3 regions of the Mesorhizobium sp. WSM4847 genome follow, and region 2 is predicted to be linked to each of the others. Evidence: riboswitches for the same ligand, from Rfam matches in the RefSeq annotation. Region 2 holds a riboswitch; each other region holds the start of a gene.
The links. Region 2 has a riboswitch for thiamine pyrophosphate ahead of thiC (phosphomethylpyrimidine synthase ThiC). Riboswitches for the same ligand answer to the same signal wherever they lie in the genome.
Positions count from the first base shown of each region.

Region 1: it holds a riboswitch for thiamine pyrophosphate, as region 2 does, so the genes downstream of both, thiB (thiamine ABC transporter substrate binding subunit) here and thiC (phosphomethylpyrimidine synthase ThiC) in region 2, are expected to answer to the same signal.
Region 3: it holds a riboswitch for thiamine pyrophosphate, as region 2 does, so the genes downstream of both, thiC (phosphomethylpyrimidine synthase ThiC) here and thiC (phosphomethylpyrimidine synthase ThiC) in region 2, are expected to answer to the same signal.

Region 1 is NZ_JBVVPY010000034.1:25,072-32,290, reverse strand. Features, by position in the region: gene AC0L28_RS31530 (ABC-F family ATP-binding cassette domain-containing protein) at 1-1,593, opposite strand, end outside; gene AC0L28_RS31525 (thiamine diphosphokinase) at 1,595-2,239, opposite strand; TPP riboswitch at 2,342-2,455, shown strand; gene thiB (thiamine ABC transporter substrate binding subunit) at 2,499-3,512, shown strand; gene thiP (thiamine/thiamine pyrophosphate ABC transporter permease) at 3,768-5,387, shown strand; gene thiQ (thiamine ABC transporter ATP-binding protein) at 5,384-6,154, shown strand; gene AC0L28_RS31505 (M48 family metalloprotease) at 6,446-7,219, shown strand, end outside.
Region 2 is NZ_JBVVPY010000012.1:141,274-148,492, reverse strand. Features, by position in the region: gene AC0L28_RS18935 (porin) at 1-1,048, shown strand, start outside; partial or broken gene AC0L28_RS18930 (response regulator) at 1,485-1,802, shown strand; partial or broken gene AC0L28_RS18925 (GNAT family N-acetyltransferase) at 1,801-2,190, shown strand; gene AC0L28_RS18920 (acyltransferase family protein) at 2,204-3,070, opposite strand; TPP riboswitch at 3,076-3,192, shown strand; gene thiC (phosphomethylpyrimidine synthase ThiC) at 3,297-5,132, shown strand; gene thiO (glycine oxidase ThiO) at 5,129-6,130, shown strand; gene thiS (sulfur carrier protein ThiS) at 6,099-6,296, shown strand; gene AC0L28_RS18900 (thiazole synthase) at 6,298-7,071, shown strand; gene AC0L28_RS18895 (thiamine phosphate synthase) at 7,068-7,219, shown strand, end outside.
Region 3 is NZ_JBVVPY010000006.1:85,080-92,298, reverse strand. Features, by position in the region: gene AC0L28_RS10385 (ABC transporter ATP-binding protein) at 1-1,363, shown strand, start outside; TPP riboswitch at 1,441-1,557, shown strand; gene thiC (phosphomethylpyrimidine synthase ThiC) at 1,659-3,488, shown strand; gene thiO (glycine oxidase ThiO) at 3,485-4,486, shown strand; gene thiS (sulfur carrier protein ThiS) at 4,455-4,652, shown strand; gene AC0L28_RS10365 (thiazole synthase) at 4,657-5,430, shown strand; gene AC0L28_RS10360 (thiamine phosphate synthase) at 5,427-6,032, shown strand; gene AC0L28_RS10355 (hydroxymethylpyrimidine/phosphomethylpyrimidine kinase) at 6,023-6,787, shown strand; gene AC0L28_RS10350 (ABC transporter ATP-binding protein) at 6,904-7,219, opposite strand, start outside.

The DNA of each region.
Region 1 (7,219 bases), on a different contig from region 2:
CAGTTTTTTCGCCGGGCCCTTCGGCGCAGTTGCCTCGGTCCTGGCTGCCGCCGCCACTTCACTCGTCTCGGCCTTCGGCCGTGCCTTGCGGTCGTCCAGCCTGGTGCCGCCGCGCTGCGCCAGCATGTCGGAATAGCCGCCTGCATATTCGATCCAGCGGCCGCCGCCTTCCGGCGCGATCAGGCTGGTCACCGTGCGGTCGAGGAAATCGCGGTCGTGGCTGACCAGGATGACGGTGCCGGCAAAACCGGCGACCAGTTCCTGCAGCAGTTCCAGCGTCTCCATGTCGAGATCGTTGGTCGGCTCGTCCAGCACCAAAAGATTTGCCGGCCGCGCCAGCACACGGGCGAGTAGCAGCCGCGCCCGCTCGCCGCCCGAAAGCTCGCGCACCGGCGTGCGCGCCTGTTCCGGCTTGAACAGGAAGTCCTTCATGTAGGAGACGACGTGGCGCTGCTCGCCGTTGATGACAAGGTTCTCGCCGCGGCCGTCGGTGAGATACTGCGCCAGCGTCTCTTGCGGGTCGACCGCCTCGCGTTTCTGGTCGAGCGTGGCGATCTCCAGATTGGTGCCGAGTCGCACCGTGCCTGAGTCCGGCTTCAATTCGCCGGTCAGCATCTTCAGCAGCGTCGTCTTGCCGACGCCGTTCGGGCCGACCAGGCCAACGCGGTCACCGCGCTGGATGCGGGTCGAGAAACCCCTGACCACGGTGAGGTCGCCAAAGCTCTTCTCGATGTTCCTGGCCTCGATCACCAGCTTGCCGGATTCGGCGGCGTCGCTGGCCACCATGGTCGCCGCACCCTCGGCGCCGCGATGGCCGCGAAAGCGCTGGCGCATGGTCTGCAGTTCGCCGAGCCGGCGCATGTTGCGCTTGCGCCTTGCCGTCACGCCATAGCGCAACCAGTGCTCCTCGCGAACGATCTGGCGGCCAAGCTTGTGCTGCTCGCGCTCTTCTTCTTCCAGCACGGTGTCGCGCCATTCCTCGAAATGGCCAAAACCCTTGTCCAGCCTGCGGGTCTGGCCACGATCGAGCCAGACGGTGGCGCGCGACACGCGCTCGAGGAAGCGGCGGTCGTGCGAGATGACGATCAGCGCCGAAGAGGTGCGGGCAAGCTCCTCCTCCAGCCATTCGATGACCGACAGGTCGAGATGGTTGGTCGGCTCATCGAGGAGGAGAATGTCGGGCTCCGGCGCCATGACGCGTGCCAGGGCAGCACGGCGGGCTTCACCGCCGGAGAGATCGTTCGGCCGTTCCTCGCCGGACAGGCCGAGATGCTCCATCAGATAGGTGGCGCGGTAGGGATCGTCGGCGGGTCCGAGCCCCGCCTCGACATAGGCGCGGACGCTGGCGAAACCATCCATGTCGGGCATTTGCGGCAGGTAGCGCACTGTTGCCGAAGGCTGGCGGAACACCTCGCCATCCTGCGGCTCGATCAATCCCGCAGCGATCTTCAGCAACGTCGACTTGCCCGAGCCGTTGCGGCCGACCAGAGCGATCTTGTCGCCCGCCGACGCCGTCAGTTCCGTCCCGTCGAGCAGCGGCGTGCCACCGAAGGTCAGTTTTATCCCGTCGAGATTGAGAAGCAGCGGCGCCATGTCAGCTTTCAGGTAGGGGGAATGGATGGGCGAGCAACAGCGCGCGGCCGCTGCCCAGCGCGACTTCGAGCCGGCCCTTGACCTCGTTGGAAATGGTCAGCGACGAGCCGAACGCCACCTCGACATGGTTCAGCGGCCATTTGGCGCCGGTCACGGTCAGACCGGCAAGGTCGGAGAAGCCGAGAATCGAAAACAGCGTGCCGTCGGCGTAGTCGAAGCCGGCCTTTCCGGGAAGCAAGGGGACGCCTTCCTGTGCGCCACTGGTCAAAAGCACCTCTGTCTCTGCCTCGGCCAGCCGGACGCCGAGCGCCAGGTGCAGGAAGGCGTGGTCGGTGCGCTTGCCGCCGAACGCGCCGGCGAGCACGAGGCTGGTCGCGCCGCGTTCGAGCGCGGCGGCGATAGCCAGTTCGCCGTCGGTCTTGTCCTTTTCTGCCGGAAACACCTGGCGCGGCACGGCGGCGAGCTCGTCCGGCAAATCCGCCGGCACCGAATCGAAGTCGCCGACCCAGAGTTCCGGCGTCAGGCGCAGAGTCCGGGCATGGCTGATGCCGGCGTCGGCGGCGATGACACGCGTGCCTTCGACCTGGCGGTCGAGCAGCGGCGTGCGGATAAGGTCGCCGCCAAGCAGGATGGTGAATTTGCTCATATGCGTGGCCCTTACCAGCCCTGCTTGCGAAACGGAAGGCCGCGGTCTGGATGCCCGGCAAACTTCCGCTTGCGCCGCAGATGGGCCGGGCCTATGTGTCGAAGCGCTCTAACGGGGTGCTGGACGCGATCTTCGCGGACCGGCTGAGAGGCAACCTGCCAACCCGCTGAACCTGATCCGGTTTGTACCGGCGGAGGGATTAGACGTTTCGGACAACCCGACGCCTCAATTCCCTTCAACGCCAACGAAGGAGGCGCCGATGCGCACGTTTTTATACACACTTGTTTCGGCAGTGCTGCTCGCGGCGACCGTTCTCGCCGGCACCGGGCCGGCATCCGCGCAGGAAAAACTCACCGTCTATACCTATGAGAGCTTCACCGCCGAATGGGGTCCAGGCCCGGCGGTCAAGAAGGCGTTCGAGGCCGAATGCGGCTGTATTCTCGAATTCGTCGCGGTCGCCGACGGCGTCGCCCTGCTCAACCGCGTCAGGCTGGAAGGGGCCACGACCAAGGCCGACATCGTGCTCGGCCTCGACACCAATCTGACGGCGGAAGCCAAGGCCACCGGCCTGTTTTCGCCGCATGGTGCCGTCATCGACGTCAAGGTGCCGGGCGGCTGGAGCGACGATATTTTCGTGCCGTTCGACTATGGTTATTTCGCCGTCGTCTACGACACCGAAAAGCTGAAGACGCCGCCGAAGAGCCTGAAGGAATTGGTCGAGGGCAATGCCGATGAAAAGATCGTCATTCAGGATCCGCGCACCTCGACGCCCGGTCTCGGCCTGCTGTTGTGGGTGAAGTCGGTTTATGGCGACAAGGCGCCCGAAGCCTGGGCCAAGCTTAAGGCAAAGGTGCTCACCGTGACGCCGGGCTGGAGCGAGGCCTACGGCCTGTTCACCAAGGGCGAGGCGCCGATGGTGCTGTCCTATACCACGTCGCCGGCCTATCACATGGTCGCCGAAAACACCCAACGCTATCAGGCAGCGTCCTTCGACGAGGGCGCGTATCTGCAGATCGAGGTTGCCGGCATCACCAAATCAGGTGCGAAGAACCCGTTGGCGAAACAGTTCCTGACTTTCATGACCGGGCCGAAATTCCAGGATGTCATTCCCGAGACCAACTGGATGTTCCCTGCCGGCAAGACCGAGAAGCCGCTCAATCCGGCTTTCGACAAGCTCGTCAAGCCGACCAAGACGTTGCTGTTAAGCCCCGAAGAGGTCGCCGCCAACCGCAAGGCCTGGGTCGACGAATGGCTGTCGGTGATGAGCAAGTAGGACTTAGATTTCTGCATGGTGTTCGCTCCACGCCACCCCCCTCTGGCCTGCCGGCCATCTCCCCCTCCAGGGGGGAGATCGGATGTCACTTCCGCTTTCGCCAATCGCAACAGTCGAAGGATTGAGGCGAGGGTGAAGCTTCTAATCTCCCCCCTTGTGGGGGAGATGGCCGGCAGGCCAGAGGGGGGTGGGCGGGAACTCGACCTCAGCCACATCCCATCTTTCAGCGCCCGCCGTTAAGTTGGGCAGCGCGGAATGCACACTGGCCATCGTAGAGATCCCCGCATCACCGCCGGCACCATCGCGCTTGCCGCTGTTGCGCTGCTGATCGGCGGCGCGTTCGCCGGGCTCATCGTCGAAGGCGCCCGCGATCCGTCCGGCGCCGCGTCGGCCTTCGATTCCTACCTCTTCCGCGTCGCCCGATTCACGTTGTGGCAGGCATTGCTGTCGACGCTGCTCTCCGTCGTGCCGGCGCTGTTCGTGGCGCGGGCGCTGTCGCGGCATCCGCGCTTCTTTGGTCGCGGCCTGATCCTGCAGCTCTTCGCCGTGCCGCTCGCGCTGCCGGCCATCGTCGCAGCACTCGGGATTCTGGCACTCTATGGCCGTGCCGGCTATTTCGCCGGCGTGCTCAGCGCGAACGGCGGTCAGGGCTGGCCGGGCATATACGGCCTGTCCGGCATACTCGTCGCCCATGTCTTCTTCAATCTGCCGCTGGCGACGCGGCTGTTCCTCGAAGCGCTTGCGACAGTGCCGGCCGACCAGTGGCGGCTGGCGAGCCAACTTGGCATGGGCGCCAGGCCCGCCTTCCGGCTGATCGAATGGCCGACGCTGCGCGCGGCGCTGCCGGGCGTCGCCGGGCTTGTCTTCATGCTCTGCATCACATCCTTTACCATCGTACTCACGCTGGGCGGCGGGCCGCGTGCGACAACGCTGGAGGTCGCCATCTACCAGGCGCTGCGTTTCGATTTCGATCCTGCCCGAGCGGTGACGCTGACAGTGCTGCAGATCGCGCTGACCTTCGTCGTCGTGCTGGCATTGATGCGGCTCGGCGCCAATACCGTCGGCGACGCCAACCTGCCGGTGGCTTCGCGCCGCTATCTTTCGGCCGGCGCCGCCGAGACCGTGCTGAACGCAGCATTGATCATCCTCGCTTTGCTGTTCGTCGCCGGGCCGATGGCGGCCACGGTGACGTCAGGCCTTGGCGCCGATCTCGGCCGGCTGGCGGGCGAGAGCGCGGTGCGGCAAGCGGCGCTGACCAGCGCCGTGCTCGCCTTGCTGGCGGCGCTGCTCGCAGTGGCGCTGTCGCTGTCGCTGGTCATGGCACGACGGGCGCTGGCCTTGAGGCGTCGCGTCGGCGCCGGGACGCTGCTCGAACACGCCACCGATACCGGCGCCGGCTTCGTCCTCGTCGTGCCGCCCGTCGTCATAGGCGCCGGCTGGTTCCTGCTGCTGCGTTCGGTCAGCGACGTCTTTGCCATCGCCCCTGTCATGGTCGTCGCCGTCAATGCGGTGATGGCGATGCCGTTTGCCATCCGCGCCATTCGCCCCGGCTATGATGCGGCGAGTGAACGTCACGAACGGCTCTGTCTGCTGCTTGGCATTTCGGGCTGGAGCCGTTTCCGGCTGGTCGACTGGCCGTCGCTGCGGCGGCCGCTCGCCACCGGCTTCGCGTTCGCGATGGCTTTGTCGCTCGGCGATCTCGGCGTCATTGCCCTGTTTGGCAGCGACTCCCTGCAGACGCTGCCTTATCTCTTGCTGGCCCGCATGGGCAGCTACCGCACGATGGACGCGGCCGGCCTGGCATTGCTGCTCGGCCTGGTCTGTCTCGCGCTTGTCCTGGCCGCGGACTGGCTGGGACGGGGAGAAAAATCATGATGCTCAACAGCGAAAACGGTACGGCTGTGCGGCTGGAAAAGGTCTCGTTCAGCTATGGCGAAGCGCCGTTTTTATTCGATGTCGAGTTCGCCGCCTCGAAGATCACCGCCATCATGGGGCCGAGCGGCTCGGGAAAATCGACGCTGCTCAACCTGGTGGCCGGCTTCGAGACGCCGCAATCGGGCCGCGTGCTGATCGGTGGCGGCGACGTCGGCGGTAAACCACCTTCGGCGCGGCCAGTGTCGATGGTGTTCCAGGAAAACAATCTCTTCGCCCATCTTTCGGTCGAACGAAATGTCGGCCTTGGCCGCTCGCCGTCGCTCAGGCTGACCGAGGCCGACCACGCTGCAATCGCCGCGGCGCTCAAGCGCGTCGGCCTTGCCGGCAAGCAACAGCGCCTGCCGCGCGAACTCTCCGGCGGCGAGCGGCAGCGCGTCGCACTCGCCCGCGTCCTGGTGCGCGACCGGCCGGTGCTCTTGCTCGACGAACCGTTCGCCTCGCTCGGACCGGCGTTGCGCGACGACATGCTCGATCTGGTAGCCGACGTCCATGCGGAGCGGCGCATGACGGTGCTGTTCGTCACCCATCAGCCGGAGGACGCCCACCGTATCGGCCAGGACATGGTGTTCCTGGACAATGGCACGGTTGCCGCAACCGGGACTGTCGCCGATTTTTTTACCAAGGCTGGACCGGAAGCCTTCCGGCGCTATATCGGTGCAGGTCCGTTTGGCGCAGGATCACGAGATGTTGCCCGGAAGCGGACATAATTTACGGCCAAACCGGCTTCAGGCGATGTGGCGTTTGCTTGCCATGGTCAAAGTAGTGTGGCTAGGTCCTCCGATACTGGTCCGGCATAGGTTGTGATTTGCCACTACGGTGCCATCCGCGCTCGTGGGCTCGAAGGACGCTGTGGCAGTTGATTTTGCGCATGATCTGAAAATCGATGCCCGATTTTCGGGCCATGTGCTGAGAGCCGAAAGGAAGCTGTTCTGCCGACCGGCACAGACAGAGTGAGAAGGAAACCGCTGGCGCGCTTCCTGGCGCTGGCCGGCTTTGCCATGGCGTTGGCAAGCTGCCAGATGTTCACGCCTCCGGACGTTCAGGAATCCGGCTTCCAGCCTTCCAGCAAACCGGTCACCGTCGACAATGTTGCCGCCAACAGCAAGGTCGCCGAAATGGCCAAGGCGCAGCATCCGCGCATCCTCGCGACCTATGGCGGCGAATATTCCGATCCCAAGCTCGAGCGCATGGTCGCCAAAGTCGTCGGCAGCCTGACGGTGGTTTCGGCCAACCCGAGCCAGACCTACCGCATCACGATCCTCAATTCGCCCAACGTCAACGCTTTCGCATTGCCTGGCGGCTATCTCTACATCACGCGCGGCCTGTTGGCGCTGGCCAACGATTCGGCCGAGCTCGCCGCGGTCATCGCGCATGAGATGGGCCATGTCACTGCAAACCACGGCTTGCAGCGCCAGCAGCTCGAGGCCGAGGAAGGCTTTGCGACAAAAGTCGTCTCGGATGTGCTCGGCGACAGCCCGACCGCCAAGGCGGCACTGATCCGCGGCAAGCTGCGGCTTGCCCAGTTCTCGCGCAATCAGGAGCTGGAGGCCGACGGCATCGGCATCAAGTCGATCGGCGAGGCGGGCTTCGATCCGTTTGCCGCCGGCCGCTTCCTGCAGTCCATGTCGGCCTACACCGATTTCCGCTCGATCAGCGGCGCCACCGATGCCAGCCTCGACTTCCTGGCAACGCACCCGAACACGCCGCAACGCATCGATCTGGCGCAGCGCCATGCCCGCCAGTTCGGCGCGCCCGGCGTCGGCACGCGCGAC
Region 2 (7,219 bases):
GGTCTGCGACGTCTACGGTTCGGGCTACTTCCATATCCCAGACACCGAGACCTGCGTGCGCATCGGCGGCTACATCCGTTACGACGTCGGCCTCAGCGATGTCCGATCGTATGACGGGATAAGAACCTTCGATGTGAGAACTGGCGAGGCTCAGGGCACCTGGCGAAACAACACGCGTTTCACGTTCAAAACTTGGACGCGCCAGGAGACCGAACTAGGCGCACTGAAGACCCATACTGAGACTCGCGTGAACTTCGGCAACCACAACGCTTATCCGGGTCCGGAAAGCCCTCACAACTATAGCTTCAACAGCGGCGTCAAGTTGGCTTCCGCCTGGATCCAGCTTGGTGGCCTCCGAGTTGGCAAGGACGAGTCGGCCTTCGACACGTTTACAGGCTACGCCGGAAACGTGCTCAATAACGTACTCGTTCCGTACGGCGACTTCGATACCAACGTGGCTCAGTATTACTTCGATGCCGATAATGGCTTTTCGGCTCTGGTTTCACTTGAACAAGGGTCGGGTGTAGTCGGTACTATCGACAGCCATGTTCCGCACGTCGTCTTCGGCGTGAAACAGACGCAGGGCTGGGGCGCGATCACCGGCGTAATGGCTCGTGACAGCGACTATGAAGCCTTGGCCGGCAAGCTCCGAGTCAATGTCAATGTCACAGATGACCTGTCGCTATTCGGAATGTTCGGCTACGGCTCCATTGGCAATCTCAACGATGACCCAACCAACGCGGTCGCCGCTCACGGTCGCGGCTTCTACAAAATTTGGAGCGGCAATTGGGCTTTCTGGGCGGGCGCCACTTACACGTTAAACGAGAAAACTTCGTTCAACCTTCAGGTCTCGGGTGATCAGCTCAGGAACTCCGGACTGGCTGCAAACGTCGCCTATATGGTCATTCCAGGTTTCACAGTCACAGCCGAAGTCGATTATGCCCATTACGCCAAGTTCGCTGCCGTCGACCGTTCCGGAATGAACCCGGCTCACGTCGGCAAAAGGAACAGCCTCGGCGGCGTGCTGCGATTCCAAAGCTCGTTCTAACGGAGTGAATCTGAATGTCGGAGGCCCGACTGGAGGCCTCGGTGTCTGGCATTACGATGTTCAAGATGTGGTCCCGGACGATCATGCCCGGACATTGGTTGCTGGACTTCATAGCCTGATCAGCGAGGCTTCCATAGGGCGCTTAGCAATGCCACTGAATAACTCGTCCAGGACATGTCTCTTGGCCCCATCTTGACCCTGTTGTGCTACCCTCATTGCGATGAGCGCTCGAGATCGAGAGCTTCGGAGGCACGGCAAGAACGGCTGAGAAATGCCTGGACGCTTCGTCCAGGCACTCGTCAAGTTTCCTCAGTGGCTCAGAATCATCTTCGGCGACCGTCATTGCAAAATCAGTTCGGTTCAGTAAGATTCTTGTTCTGTTTGGGTCATCTGAAGGACTAGTGTCTGAGTCGCAGCGGACTGCCATTCGATCTCTGCGCGGCTCGACCTCAGGATGCCCGATGTGCATGGCTTCGACGGGCTGCTGCAGCTTCGGACCCGCTATCCGCGCCTGCCGGTGGTCATCGCTTCGGGACATGAGGAGCCCAAGATCATTTCCGAAGCGCTGTCCTACGGCGCAGCCGGCTTCGTCCCGAAATCGGCGCGCAAGAGCGATCTGGCCGCCGCCATTCGCTCGGCGATGGAAGGTGCGATCCACGTGCCCGAAACCTATGAAGGCAAGCCGCCGGACGCCGACAGCACCGATCGCGCCGAGATGGTGCAGCGCCTTGCCAAACTGACGCCGCAGCAGGTCGTGGCTTGAGCCGGAACGCCTGTCCTTCCTGCTCGGCGAAGCGTTTTATGCGCGTCGCATCGGTGCGCTCGAAGCCTTCATCATGACGTTCGACCAGGACGCCCGCTACGACAGTCCGAACTTCCTGTGGTTTCGCGAGCGCTATCCGCGCTTTGTCTATGTCGACCGTATCGTCGTCGCGGGAGAAGCGCGTGGCCGCGGCCATGCCCGCAGGCATGAAGATCTATTCGACCATGTTTCGCGTGCCGGCCAGACCATCGTCACTTGCGAGGTGAATGCCGAACCGCCCAATCCGGCTTCGGATGCCTTTCACGCCGCGCTCGGCTTCGTCGAGGTCGTCGACGCGGTGATCCACGGCGGCAAGAAGGCAGTGCGGATCACCGGCTGAGGCAACAGCTCTATCAGTTGCGGTTCAGCCAGGCGCGAGCCGGCTTTTCGACGATGTAATAGCTGCACAAAGCGCAAGCGCGCCTGCCAGCATCAGCAGCGGCGCACTGCCCTGCGCATAGACGAATTTTTAGAACGGCTGCTGCCACAGATACAGCGGAATACGACCACAGCCCCAGCGTCGCCATCGGCCAGGAAGACAAAAATCCGGTCAGATACCGAGTCCTGAAGTCGAGCGAATTGACGGCGAGCGCCAACAGCGGCACCGCGACCAGATAGTGGATCGGCGGCACCGCATCCATGAACAGAAGAACCGCTCCGACGGACGCCGCAATGGCGACATGCGGCCCCTTGAACAACGCCGGCAGCCTGTCGTCGGCCTTGAGCAGGCATATCACCGCCGATAGCAGGATCGAGGCGATGTGCACGTCGGTTCGCCAATAGGTCGTCTCGTAGTCGATCCCGAAGACCCAGTACGAAATCGCACCGTTCGCCATGGCCAGCACCGACAGCGCGCTGAGCAGCATGACGACACGGGCACGCCCCGAAACAACAAAGCTGATCAGCGCCAGGATTACATAGGCATGCTCTTCGACGCACAGCGACCAGATATGGTCGAGCGCGCCGGCGCGGCTGACGAGAATTCCGGCATAGTTGTAGGTGAATGTCAGCGCCGTCAGCGCCGCTTTCCATTTGAAGGCGACAAACGTGCCGGACAAGGCAACCATCGAAGCGAGGACGAAAACCAGCAGCGCCGGATAGATGCGGGAGAACCGGCGCTTGAAAAACGCCTTGAGCGGATAACGGATGCCGCCAACTAGGCGATAGCTGCTTTCGGCCGGACCCGGATGCGCTTGACAAATCGGAGCCGGCCCGTTCAACCTGAGGCATTCACCAGGGGAGTCCCGGCAAGGGGCTGAGATACTGCTGGCTTTCGCGGCGCAGTGACCCGTTGAACCTGATCCAGTTCATACTGGCGTAGGGACGGTGCAAGCGCTTTTGCGGGAGTTTACGCCCGAGGTCCTGTTTCAGCAGGTCAACCAAAGCGTCTTTTCATCCTTCCGGCACAGAACTGGGTCTCCAATGCATGAGCAAAGGAGCCTCACGATGAATGCCCTCACTCCAGCGGTTTCGACGGGACCACTGCCCGCCTCGCGGAAAATCCACAGGCCCGGTGCCATCCACCCGCAGATCAGGGTGCCGATGCGCGAAATCTCCGTCCATCCGACGGCCGGTGAGCCGCCCGTCACCGTTTACGATCCGTCCGGCCCCTATACCGACCCCACCCTCGAAATCAGTATCGAAAAGGGCCTTGCCCGACTTCGCCACGAATGGATCACGGCACGCGGCGATGTCGAGGACTATGACGGCCGCCACGTCCGGCCGGAGGACAACGGATTTGCGGCGGGCGAGCGCCTGACGCCGGAGTTTCCCATTTGCAGCCGGCCACTCAGGGCCAAGCAGGGCAAGGCGGTGACCCAGCTTGCCTATGCGCGCGCCGGGATCATCACGCCTGAAATGGAGTTCGTGGCCATCCGCGAAAACCTTGGTCGCGAGATCCTGCGCGGCAAGCTTGACCGCGACGGCGAAGCCTTCGGCGCAGCGATCCCCGATTTCGTCACACCGGAATTCGTGCGCGACGGGGTGGCGCGCGGGCGGGCTATCATTCCAGCCAACATCAACCATCCGGAGAGCGAGCCGATGATCATCGGCCGCAATTTCCTGGTCAAGATCAATGCCAATATCGGCAATTCAGCCGTCACCTCGTCGATGGCCGAAGAGGTCGAAAAAATGGTCTGGGCGATCCGCTCGGGAGCCGACACCGTCATGGACCTGTCGACCGGTCGCAACATCCACAACATCCGCGAATGGATCATCCGCAATTCGCCTGTGCCGATCGGAACCGTGCCGCTCTACCAGGCGCTTGAGAAGGTCGGAGGGATCGCCGAGGACCTGACCTGGGAAATCTACCGCGATACGCTGATCGAACAGGCCGAACAGGGCGTCGACTATTTCACCATCCATGCCGGTGTGCGGCTGCACTACATCCCGCTGACGGTCGACCGGGTCACCGGCATCGTGTCGCGCGGCGGCTCCATCATGGCCAAGTGGTGCCTGCATCATCACCGCGAAAGCTTCCTCTACGAGCATTTCGAGGAAATCTGCGACATCTGCCGCGCTTACGACGTGTCGTTCTCGCTCGGCGACGGCCTTCGTCCCGGCTCGATCGCCGACGCCAACGACGCGGCGCAGTTCGCCGAACTGGATACGCTCGGCGAGTTGACAAAGATCGCCTGGGCCAAGGATTGCCAGGTGATGATCGAGGGGCCCGGCCACGTACCGATGCACAAGATCAAGGAGAACGTGGACAAGCAGCTCGCTGTTTGCGGCGAGGCGCCGTTCTATACGCTTGGACCACTGACGACCGACATCGCGCCGGGCTATGACCACATCACCTCAGGTATCGGGGCGGCGATGATCGGCTGGTTCGGCACGGCCATGCTCTGCTACGTCACGCCGAAGGAACATCTCGGTCTTCCCGATCGCAACGACGTCAAGATTGGCGTGATCACCTACAAGATAGCCGCGCATGCCGCCGACCTGGCGAAGGGACACCCGGCGGCGAAACTCAGGGATGATGCCCTTTCCCGCGCGCGCTTCGAGTTCCGCTGGGAGGATCAATTCAACCTGTCGCTCGATCCCGAGACCGCGCGGTCCTTCCACGACCAGACCTTGCCCAAGGAGGCGCACAAGTTGGCACATTTCTGTTCGATGTGCGGCCCGAAATTCTGCTCAATGCGCATTTCCCACGATATCCGCGCCGAGGCACAGAAAGAGGGCATGGCGGCAATGGCCGCAAAATACCGCGAGGGCGGCGATCTCTACGTGCCAGCGGACGAGACCAGCGCCCCGCCCATGCCGGAGGCGCATGAGCCGTCATGAAGGTGTTGATCAAAGGGGCCGGCGTCGCCGGCCTCACCGCAGCTTTCGAGCTGGCCACCCGCGGCGCGGCAGTGACGGTTGCCGAGACGAGGCATAGCCTCGGCGGCAATGCGTCGTGGTTCGCCGGCGGCATGTTGGCGCCATGGTGCGAACGTGAAAGCGCCGAGCAGCCGGTGCTCGATCTCGGACGCGACGCCGCCGACTGGTGGGATACGGCAACGCCCGGGCAGGTGACGCGGGCCGGAACACTGGTCGTGGCCGCGCAGCGCGATGCGGCCGAGCTCGACCGGTTTGCCAGTCGCACGTCGGGGTACAGGCCTGTTGATGAAAACGAAATCGCACAGTTCGAGCCGGACCTCGCCGGTCATTTCCACCGTGCGCTGTTCTTCCCCGCCGAAGCCCATCTCGACCCGCGCCGGGCGATGGCTGCGCTTCACGACAAACTCGCAGCCATGGGAGTCGAATTTCACTTCGGCGCCAAGGCCCGGCATGTTTGCGGTTTCGATCGCCGGATCGACTGCACGGGCATCGCGGCGGAAGACGACCGACTGCGCGGCGTTCGCGGCGAGATGCTGATCCTGCGCACGCCCGATGTCTCGCTCTTGCGCCCGGTCCGGCTGCTTCATCCGCGCTTTCCGCTCTACGTAGTGCCGCGCACTGACCACCATTTCATGGCCGGCGCTACGATGATCGAGAGCCAGTCCGCTGGACGGGTCACGGCGCGTTCCATGATGGAGCTTTTGGGCGCGACCTATACCCTCCATCCGGCCTTTGGCGAGGCCGAGATCGTTGAAACCGGTGTCGGCGTCCGCCCAGCCTTTCCCGACAATCTGCCGCGTGTCGAAGCACGCGAAAGCACCGTCGCGATCAACGGGCTTTATCGCCATGGCTTTCTTCTCGCGCCCGCCATGGCGCGCCAGGCGGCCGAACTCGTCTTCAGTCACGACAAATCCTTGGAGCCTGCCAATGAAACTGATCGTCAACGGCCAAGCGCTTGAGATTGACGCCTCAACCCTGGCCGAACTGCTTGCCGCGCTCGACTATGAAGGCGATTGGCTGGCGACCGCCGTCAACAGCGACCTCGTGCACAAAGCCAGCCGGGCGGAATTCCGGTTGAGCGACGGCGACCGCATCGAAATCCTCTCGCCGATGCAGGGAGGCTAGCATGTTCGAACTTCTCGGGACGACGCTTCCTTCCCGCCTGCTTCTCGGCACGGCTCAATTCCCTTCGCCGGCCATCCTTGCCGATGCGGTCCAGGCGTCGGGCACGGCGGTGGTAACCGTTTCCTTGCGCCGCGAGATGGCAGGCGGCAGGGCTGGCGAAAAATTCTGGTCGCTGATCCGCTCGCTCGGCATGAGAATCCTGCCCAACACGGCCGGCTGCCACTCCGTCAAGGAAGCGGTCACGACGGCGAGAATGGCGCGCGAATTGTTCGACACGACCTGGATCAAGCTCGAGGTGATCGGCAACCACGACACTCTGCAGCCTGATGTGTTCGGACTGGTCCAAGCCGCCCGCATCCTGTGCGAGGATGGATTTTCGGTATTCCCCTATACCACCGACGACCGTGTTGTCGCCGAGCGGCTGCTGGAGGCGGGCTGCAAGGTCTTGATGCCGTGGTGCGCACCGATCGGTTCCGCCCTCGGACCGATCAACATAACTGCGCTGCGCTCGATGCGCGGACATTTCCCCGGCGTCCCGCTGATTGTGGACGCTGGCCTCGGGCGGCCGTCGCATGCGGCGACCGTCATGGAACTCGGCTTTGACGCCGTGCTCCTGAACACCGCTGTCGCCAAGGCGGCCGACCCCGTCGGCATGGCACGAGCATTCGGCAAGGCGGTCGAAGCCGGCCGTGAAGCTTTCTGCTCGGGAATGCTCGAACCGCGCGAGGTTGCCGAACCATCGACGCCGACCATCGGCAGGGCAGTTTTTTCATGAAGCTCGATCCCTTCTACCTGATCGTCGACAGCGCTGCCTGGATAGAACGGTTGGCGCCCATCGGCGTCAAGCAGGTTCAGCTTCGCATCAAAAGCATGAATGAGACCAGGTTGCGCGCCGAGATCCGCAAGTCGAATGCCTTGTGTGC
Region 3 (7,219 bases), on a different contig from region 2:
CAGGATTGCGATGATCTTTCAGGATCCGCTCGCCTATTTGAACCCGGTCTACACGGTGGGGCGCCAGATCGAGGAGGTCTATGAGAGCCACGGCGCAGAGAGCGGCAAGGGCGCACGCGCCAAGACGATAGAACTGCTTCGGCGCGTCGGCATTCCAGAGCCGCAAAACCGCGTCGACTTCTATCCGCATCAGTTCTCGGGCGGACAGCGCCAGCGCGTGATGATTGCCATGGCGATCGCGTTGAAACCGGACATCCTGATCGCCGATGAGCCGACGACTGCCCTGGACGTCAGCGTGCAAGCGCAGATCCTCGATCTGCTGCGCGATCTCCAGCGCGAAACCGGCATGGCGTTGATCATGATCACCCACGACCTCGAAGTCGCCGCGTCCATGGCGGACCGGATCATCGTCATGAACGGCGGCAAGGTCGTCGAGACAGGCATCGCCAAGGAGGTCTTCAGCAATCCGCAGCACCCCTATACGCGCCGCCTCATCGCCGCCCTGCCCCACGGCAACGCAGCGGAGGCGCCGAACAGGCGTTCGACGGCGATCGCCGGCGAGACGCTGCTCAAGGTGGAACATCTCACCAAGCACTATGAGCTTGCTTCCGGAGCTTTTAGCAGCAAGCGGACGTTCAAGGCGGTGGACGACATAAGCTTCGAGGTCAGGAGAGGAGAAACGCTCGGCATCGTCGGCGAGTCCGGCTCCGGCAAATCGAGCGTCGCGCGCATGCTGTTGGGGCTGAACGCGCCAAGCGCCGGCAAGGCGGTCTTTGCCGGTGAGAACATCTTCGACATGAATGGGAAGCGCCTCATGGCGTTTCGGCGCAAGGTCCAGATGGTCTTCCAGGATCCATACGGTTCGATGAATCCGCGCATGCGCGTTTACGCCATCATTTCCGAACCCTGGGTGATCCACCGCGATATCCTGCCGAAGGACAGGTGGAAGGCTCGCGTGGCAGAGCTCCTGGAACTGGTGGGGCTGTTGCCGGAGCACGCCGAGCGCTACCCGCATCAGTTTTCCGGCGGCCAGCGGCAGCGCATCGCCATTGCGCGCGCACTTGCGAGCGAGCCGGAACTGATCGTCTGCGACGAGGCGGTTTCGGCGCTCGACGTCTCTATCCAGGCGCAGGTGATCGACCTTCTGGCCGACCTCAGGACGAGGCTCGGCCTCTCCTATATTTTCATCACCCACGACTTGCCGATCGTGCGCCATTTTGCCGACCGGATCATGGTCATGAAAGACGGACGGATTGTCGAGGAAGGCCAAACCGCGGCGCTGTTCGGAGCGCCTCGCCACGACTATACGCAAAGCCTGCTGCAGGCTGTGCCGCAGCCCAAATGGCTAACGCAGGCTCAATAGTTCGTCCGCGCGCGCCCAGCAGGCCGATTGATGGGCCGAATGCGCTTGACAAAATGGCGATCGCCCGCTCAATTTGACCCATTCACCAGGGGGGTCCCGGCAAGGGGCTGAGATACTGCTGGCTTTCGCGGCGCAGTGACCCGTTGAACCTGATCCAGTTCATACTGGCGTAGGGACGGTGCAAGCGCTTTGCGGGAGTCCATGCCCGAAAACCTGTAAGCAGGCAGGCAGAAGCGTCTTTTCATCCTTCCGGCACAGAACTGGGTCTCCAATGCATGAGCAAAGGAGCCTCAAAATGAATGCCATTTCCCCCGCCGTGTCGACGGGACCGCTGCCCGCCTCAAGGAAAATCCACAAACCCGGCCTGATTCACCCGCAGATCAGGGTGCCGATGCGGGAAATCGCCGTCCATCCGACGGCAGGCGAACCGCCTGTCACCGTTTACGATCCGTCCGGCCCCTATACGGACCCGACTGTCGAAACCAGCATCGAAAAGGGCCTCGCCAGGTTTCGCAATGAATGGGTGACGGTGCGCGGCGACGTCGAATTCCACGATGCCCGCAGTGTCAGGCCGGAGGACAACGGCTTTGCGTCAGGTGAGCGCCTGACGCCGGAATTTCCCGTGCGCCACCGGCCGCTAAAGGCAAAAACGGGCCAAGCGGTGACGCAGCTTGCCTATGCGCACGCCGGGATCATCACCCCCGAAATGGAGTTCGTCGCCATTCGCGAGAATCTCGGCCGCGAGAGCTTACGCGGCGGGATGCAGCGCGACGGCAACTCTTTCGGCGCGGCGATCCCGGACTTCGTCACGCCGGAATTCGTGCGCGACGAGATAGCGCGCGGACGGGCTATCATTCCCGCCAACATCAACCACCCGGAGAGCGAGCCGATGATCATCGGCCGCAATTTCCTGGTCAAGATCAATGCCAATATCGGCAATTCAGCCGTCACCTCGTCGATGGCCGAAGAGGTCGAAAAAATGGTCTGGGCGATCCGCTCGGGAGCCGACACCGTCATGGACCTGTCGACCGGTCGCAACATCCACAACATCCGCGAATGGATCATCCGCAATTCGCCTGTGCCGATCGGAACCGTGCCGCTCTACCAGGCGCTTGAGAAGGTCGGAGGGATCGCCGAGGACCTGACCTGGGAAATCTACCGCGATACGCTGATCGAACAGGCCGAACAGGGCGTCGACTATTTCACCATCCATGCCGGTGTGCGGCTGCACTACATCCCGCTGACGGTCGACCGGGTCACCGGCATCGTGTCGCGCGGCGGCTCCATCATGGCCAAGTGGTGCCTGCATCATCACCGCGAAAGCTTCCTCTACGAGCATTTCGAGGAAATCTGCGACATCTGCCGCGCTTACGACGTGTCGTTCTCGCTCGGCGACGGCCTTCGTCCCGGCTCGATCGCCGACGCCAACGACGCGGCGCAGTTCGCCGAACTGGAAACGCTCGGCGAGTTGACAAAGGTCGCCTGGGCCAAGGATTGCCAGGTCATGATCGAGGGGCCGGGCCATGTTCCGATGCACAAGATCAAGGAGAACATGGACAGGCAGTTCGAAGTCTGCGGCGAGGCGCCCTTCTACACGCTTGGGCCGCTGACCACCGACATCGCACCCGGCTACGACCACATCACCTCAGGCATCGGCGCGGCAATGATCGGCTGGTACGGCACGGCGATGCTCTGCTATGTCACGCCCAAGGAGCATCTCGGTCTCCCCGACCGCAACGACGTCAAAACGGGCGTCATCACCTACAAGATAGCCGCGCACGCCGCCGATCTCGCCAAGGGTCATCCGACGGCGAAGGTCAGGGATGACGCCCTTTCCCGCGCACGCTTCGAGTTTCGTTGGGAAGACCAGTTCAACCTGTCGCTCGACCCCGAAACCGCGCGCTCCTTCCACGACGAGACTTTGCCGAAGGAGGCGCACAAGCTGGCGCATTTCTGCTCGATGTGCGGGCCGAAATTCTGCTCGATGCGCATCTCCCACGACATTCGGGCCGAGGCACAGAAAGAGGGCATGGCGGCGATGGCCGCGAAGTACCGCGAGGGCGGCAATCTTTATATGCCGGTGGACGGCGAACCGCCCATGCCGAAGATGCCGGAGCCGTCATGAGGCTGCTGGTCAAAGGGGCTGGCGTCGCCGGCCTCACCGCCGCCTTCGAACTCGCCGCCCGCGGTGCTGCGGTAACCATTGCCGAGACCCGGCATGGCCTTGGCGGCAACGCATCATGGATGGCCGGCGGCATGCTGGCGCCCTGGTGCGAGCGCGAAAGCGCCGAGCAGCCGGTGCTGGATCTCGGACGCGATGCCGCCGACTGGTGGGATGCGGTCCTGCCGGGTCATGTCACGCGGGCCGGAACGCTCGTTCTGGCAACGCCGCGGGATGCGGGCGAACTCGACCGGTTTGCAAGCCGCACGTCGGGTCATCGGCGGATCGACGAAGACGAAATCGCGCTCCTGGAACCCGATCTCGCCGGCCGCTTCCGTCGCGGGCTGTTCTTCCCGGGCGAAGCCCATCTCGACCCACGCCGTGCAATGGCGGCGCTGCATGAAAAACTCGCCGGAAGGGGCGTCGAGTTCCGCTTCGGAATGGACGCCCTGCACATGACGGGATTCGACCGCGAGATCGACTGCATAGGAATGGCGTCCAGCGATGAAAGGCTTCGCGGCGTTCGCGGCGAGATGCTGATCCTGCGTACACCGGACATCTCGCTGTCGCGCCCGGTCAGGCTGCTGCACCCGCGTTTGCCGCTCTATCTGGCGCCGCGCGCCGACCACCATTTCATGGCGGGTGCAACGATGGTCGAGAGTCTGTCCACGGAGCCGGTCACGGTGCGGGCGATAATGGAACTCCTGAACGCCGCCTATTCGGTTCATCCCGCCTTCGGCGAGGCCGCGATCGTTGAGACGGGCGTCGGCATTCGCCCGGCGTTTTCCGACAACCTGCCGCGCGTCGAAGCGCATGGCAGGACCGTCGCGATCAACGGGCTCTACCGCCATGGTTTCCTTCTGGCCCCCGCCATGGCGCGTCGGGCGGCCGACCTTGTTTTCGATTCTGACAAACCGGTGGAACTTGCTGATGAAACTGACGGTCAACGGCGAAGCGCATGAGATCACCGCCGCCACCCTGGCGGAGCTTCTCGCGGCGCTCGACTACGAAGGCAACTGGCTTGCAACGGCAGTGAACAGCGAGGTTGTGCACGCGACTGAGCGGGCGCTGTTCCAGCTGAAGGACGGCGACCGGATCGAAATCCTCTCACCCATGCAAGGAGGTTAGCAACGTGATCGAGCTTTACGGAACCAAGCTTCCGTCGCGCCTGCTTCTCGGCACCGCACAGTACCCCTCGCCCGCCATTCTTGCCGATGCGGTCAAGGCATCCTGCGCGTCCGCGGTGACCGTCTCATTGCGCCGCGAAATGGCCGGCGGCAAGGGTGGCGAGAAATTCTGGTCGCTTATCCAATCGCTGCGGCTGCATGTCCTACCCAACACCGCCGGTTGTCACTCCGTCAAGGAAGCCGTCACGACCGCAAATATGGCGCGCGAGGTCTTCGGCACGAACTGGATCAAGCTCGAGGTGATCGGCAATCATGACACGCTGCAGCCTGACGTCTTCGGCTTGGTCGAGGCCGCGCGAATCTTGTGCGACGACGGCTTTGCTGTATTTCCTTACACGACGGACGATCTCGTCGTCGCCGAGCGATTGCTGGAAGCCGGATGCAGGGTGCTCATGCCCTGGTGCGCGCCGATCGGTTCTGCGCTTGGACCGGTAAATATCACCGCGCTCCGCTCGATGCGCGGCCATTTCCCGGATGTCCCGCTAATCGTGGATGCGGGCCTCGGCCGCCCATCTCACGCGGCTCTCGTGATGGAACTCGGCTTCGACGCGGTGCTCCTCAACACGGCAGTCGCCAAGGCCGCCGATCCGATCGGCATGGCGCGCGCGTTCGGCAAGGCGGTCGATGCCGGCCGTGAGGCGTATCGCTCGGGCCTGCTCGAGCCGCGCGACCTCGCCGTCCCATCGACGCCGACAATTGGCCGGGCAGTCTTTCAATGAAACTCGATCCTTTTTATCTGATCGTCGACAGCGCCGCCTGGATTGAAAGGCTGGCGCCGCTCGGCGTCAGGCTGGTGCAGCTTCGCGTCAAGAACCTCGACGAGGCTACGTTGCGCGCCGAGATCCGCAAGGCGAAGGCCTTGTGCGCCCGTTACAAATGCCAGCTCATCATCAATGACTTCTGGCGGCTGGCGATCGAGGAGGACTGCGATTTCATTCATCTCGGACAGGAAGATTTGCAAGCGGCGGACCTTACCCGGATAAGGGCTGCGGGTCTCCGTCTCGGCCTCAGCACGCACGACCATCTCGAACTCGAAACAGCCCTTGCCGCCAGACCGAACTATATCGCGCTCGGCCCAGTCTATCCGACCATCCTGAAACAGATGAAATGGGCGCCGCAGGGGCTCGAACGGCTTGGCGAATGGAAGCGCCGGATCGCGCCGACACCTCTGGTCGCGATTGGCGGCCTCAATCCCGACCGGATCGAGGGCGTCTTCGGTGCCGGTGCGGACAGCGCCGCGGTAGTGACCGACATCACATTGGATGCCGATCCGGAAGCGCGAACGCGCCAGTGGATCGAAAAGACGAGCCGATGGCGTTGAGGCGCGAACCGCATGTGCTTGTCGTCGGCGGCTCGGACTCCAGCGGCGGCGCCGGCATAGTCCGCGACATTGAGACGATCTCCGCCCTCGACTTGCGCACCTGCCTTGCCATTACCACCGTGACGGTGCAGACGCATGAAGCCGTCACGCAAATCCACAATTTGCAACCCGGTCTGGTGGCCGATCAGATGCGTGCCGCGCTGCAAGCCAATGCGGTCGGGGCGATCAAAATCGGCATGCTCGCGACGGAGCAAACCATCGTCGCCGTCGCGGATGTGCTGCGCCAAAACCCACAGATACCGGCAGTCATCGACCCGGTGCTGGTCTCTTCTTCGGGTTGGCCGCTTCTGGACACAGGCGCTATCGGCGTCCTGAAGCATGAACTCATCCCGCTTTGCCGTCTCGTCACACCCAACCTCATCGAACTGGCTGTCCTTGCCGGCTCAGACCTGGCCATCGACGAGGACGGCGCATTGCGACAAGGTCAGAAATTGCTCACCGCCGGATTGCAGGCCCTGCTGATCAAGGGCGGCCACGCCGCGGGGTGTCGATCGACGGACATCCTGCTGCGCGCCGATCAAGAGCCCATCCGCTTCGATGCGCCGCGTCTTGGCGGATCGATGCGCGGGACGGGTTGCGCGCTGGCCAGCGCCATCGCCGCGCACCTGGCAAACGGAAGCCTGCTTGAAGACGGCGTGCGCAAAAGCAAGCTGTTGGTTTTCGAGAAGCTTCGGAAATCGATCTCTCGGGATTGAGGCGGTTGAGCTTGGCGGGGGCTTTTCTGGGCAGCAAGCTGGCGGCCGGTTCTTCGCCTTCCTTCGGAGAGTCTCTCAGACAGCACGCGAAGTAAATCGCCTTGTCGGGTCTTGTCTCAAGCGATGTCGTCGCGAATGCAGGCCTTCAAATGGCCATCGGACGTTGTTGCCCGTAATGGCGGGACGATGCCGGCGCAAGCGCCGAGGGCAACCGGGCAGCGGGTTCGGAAAACACACCCGGTCGGCGGATTTGCCGGGCTTGGAATGTCGCCCTTCAGCACCTGCCGGCCTTGCCTGGCCAGCGGGTCGAGCGACGGAATGGCCGAGAGCAGCGCGCGCGTATAGGGATGCTGCGGCCGGGCATAGAGCGCGGCAGCAGGCGCGACTTCCATGATGCGGCCGAGGTAGAGAACGATCACCGTGTCGCAGATA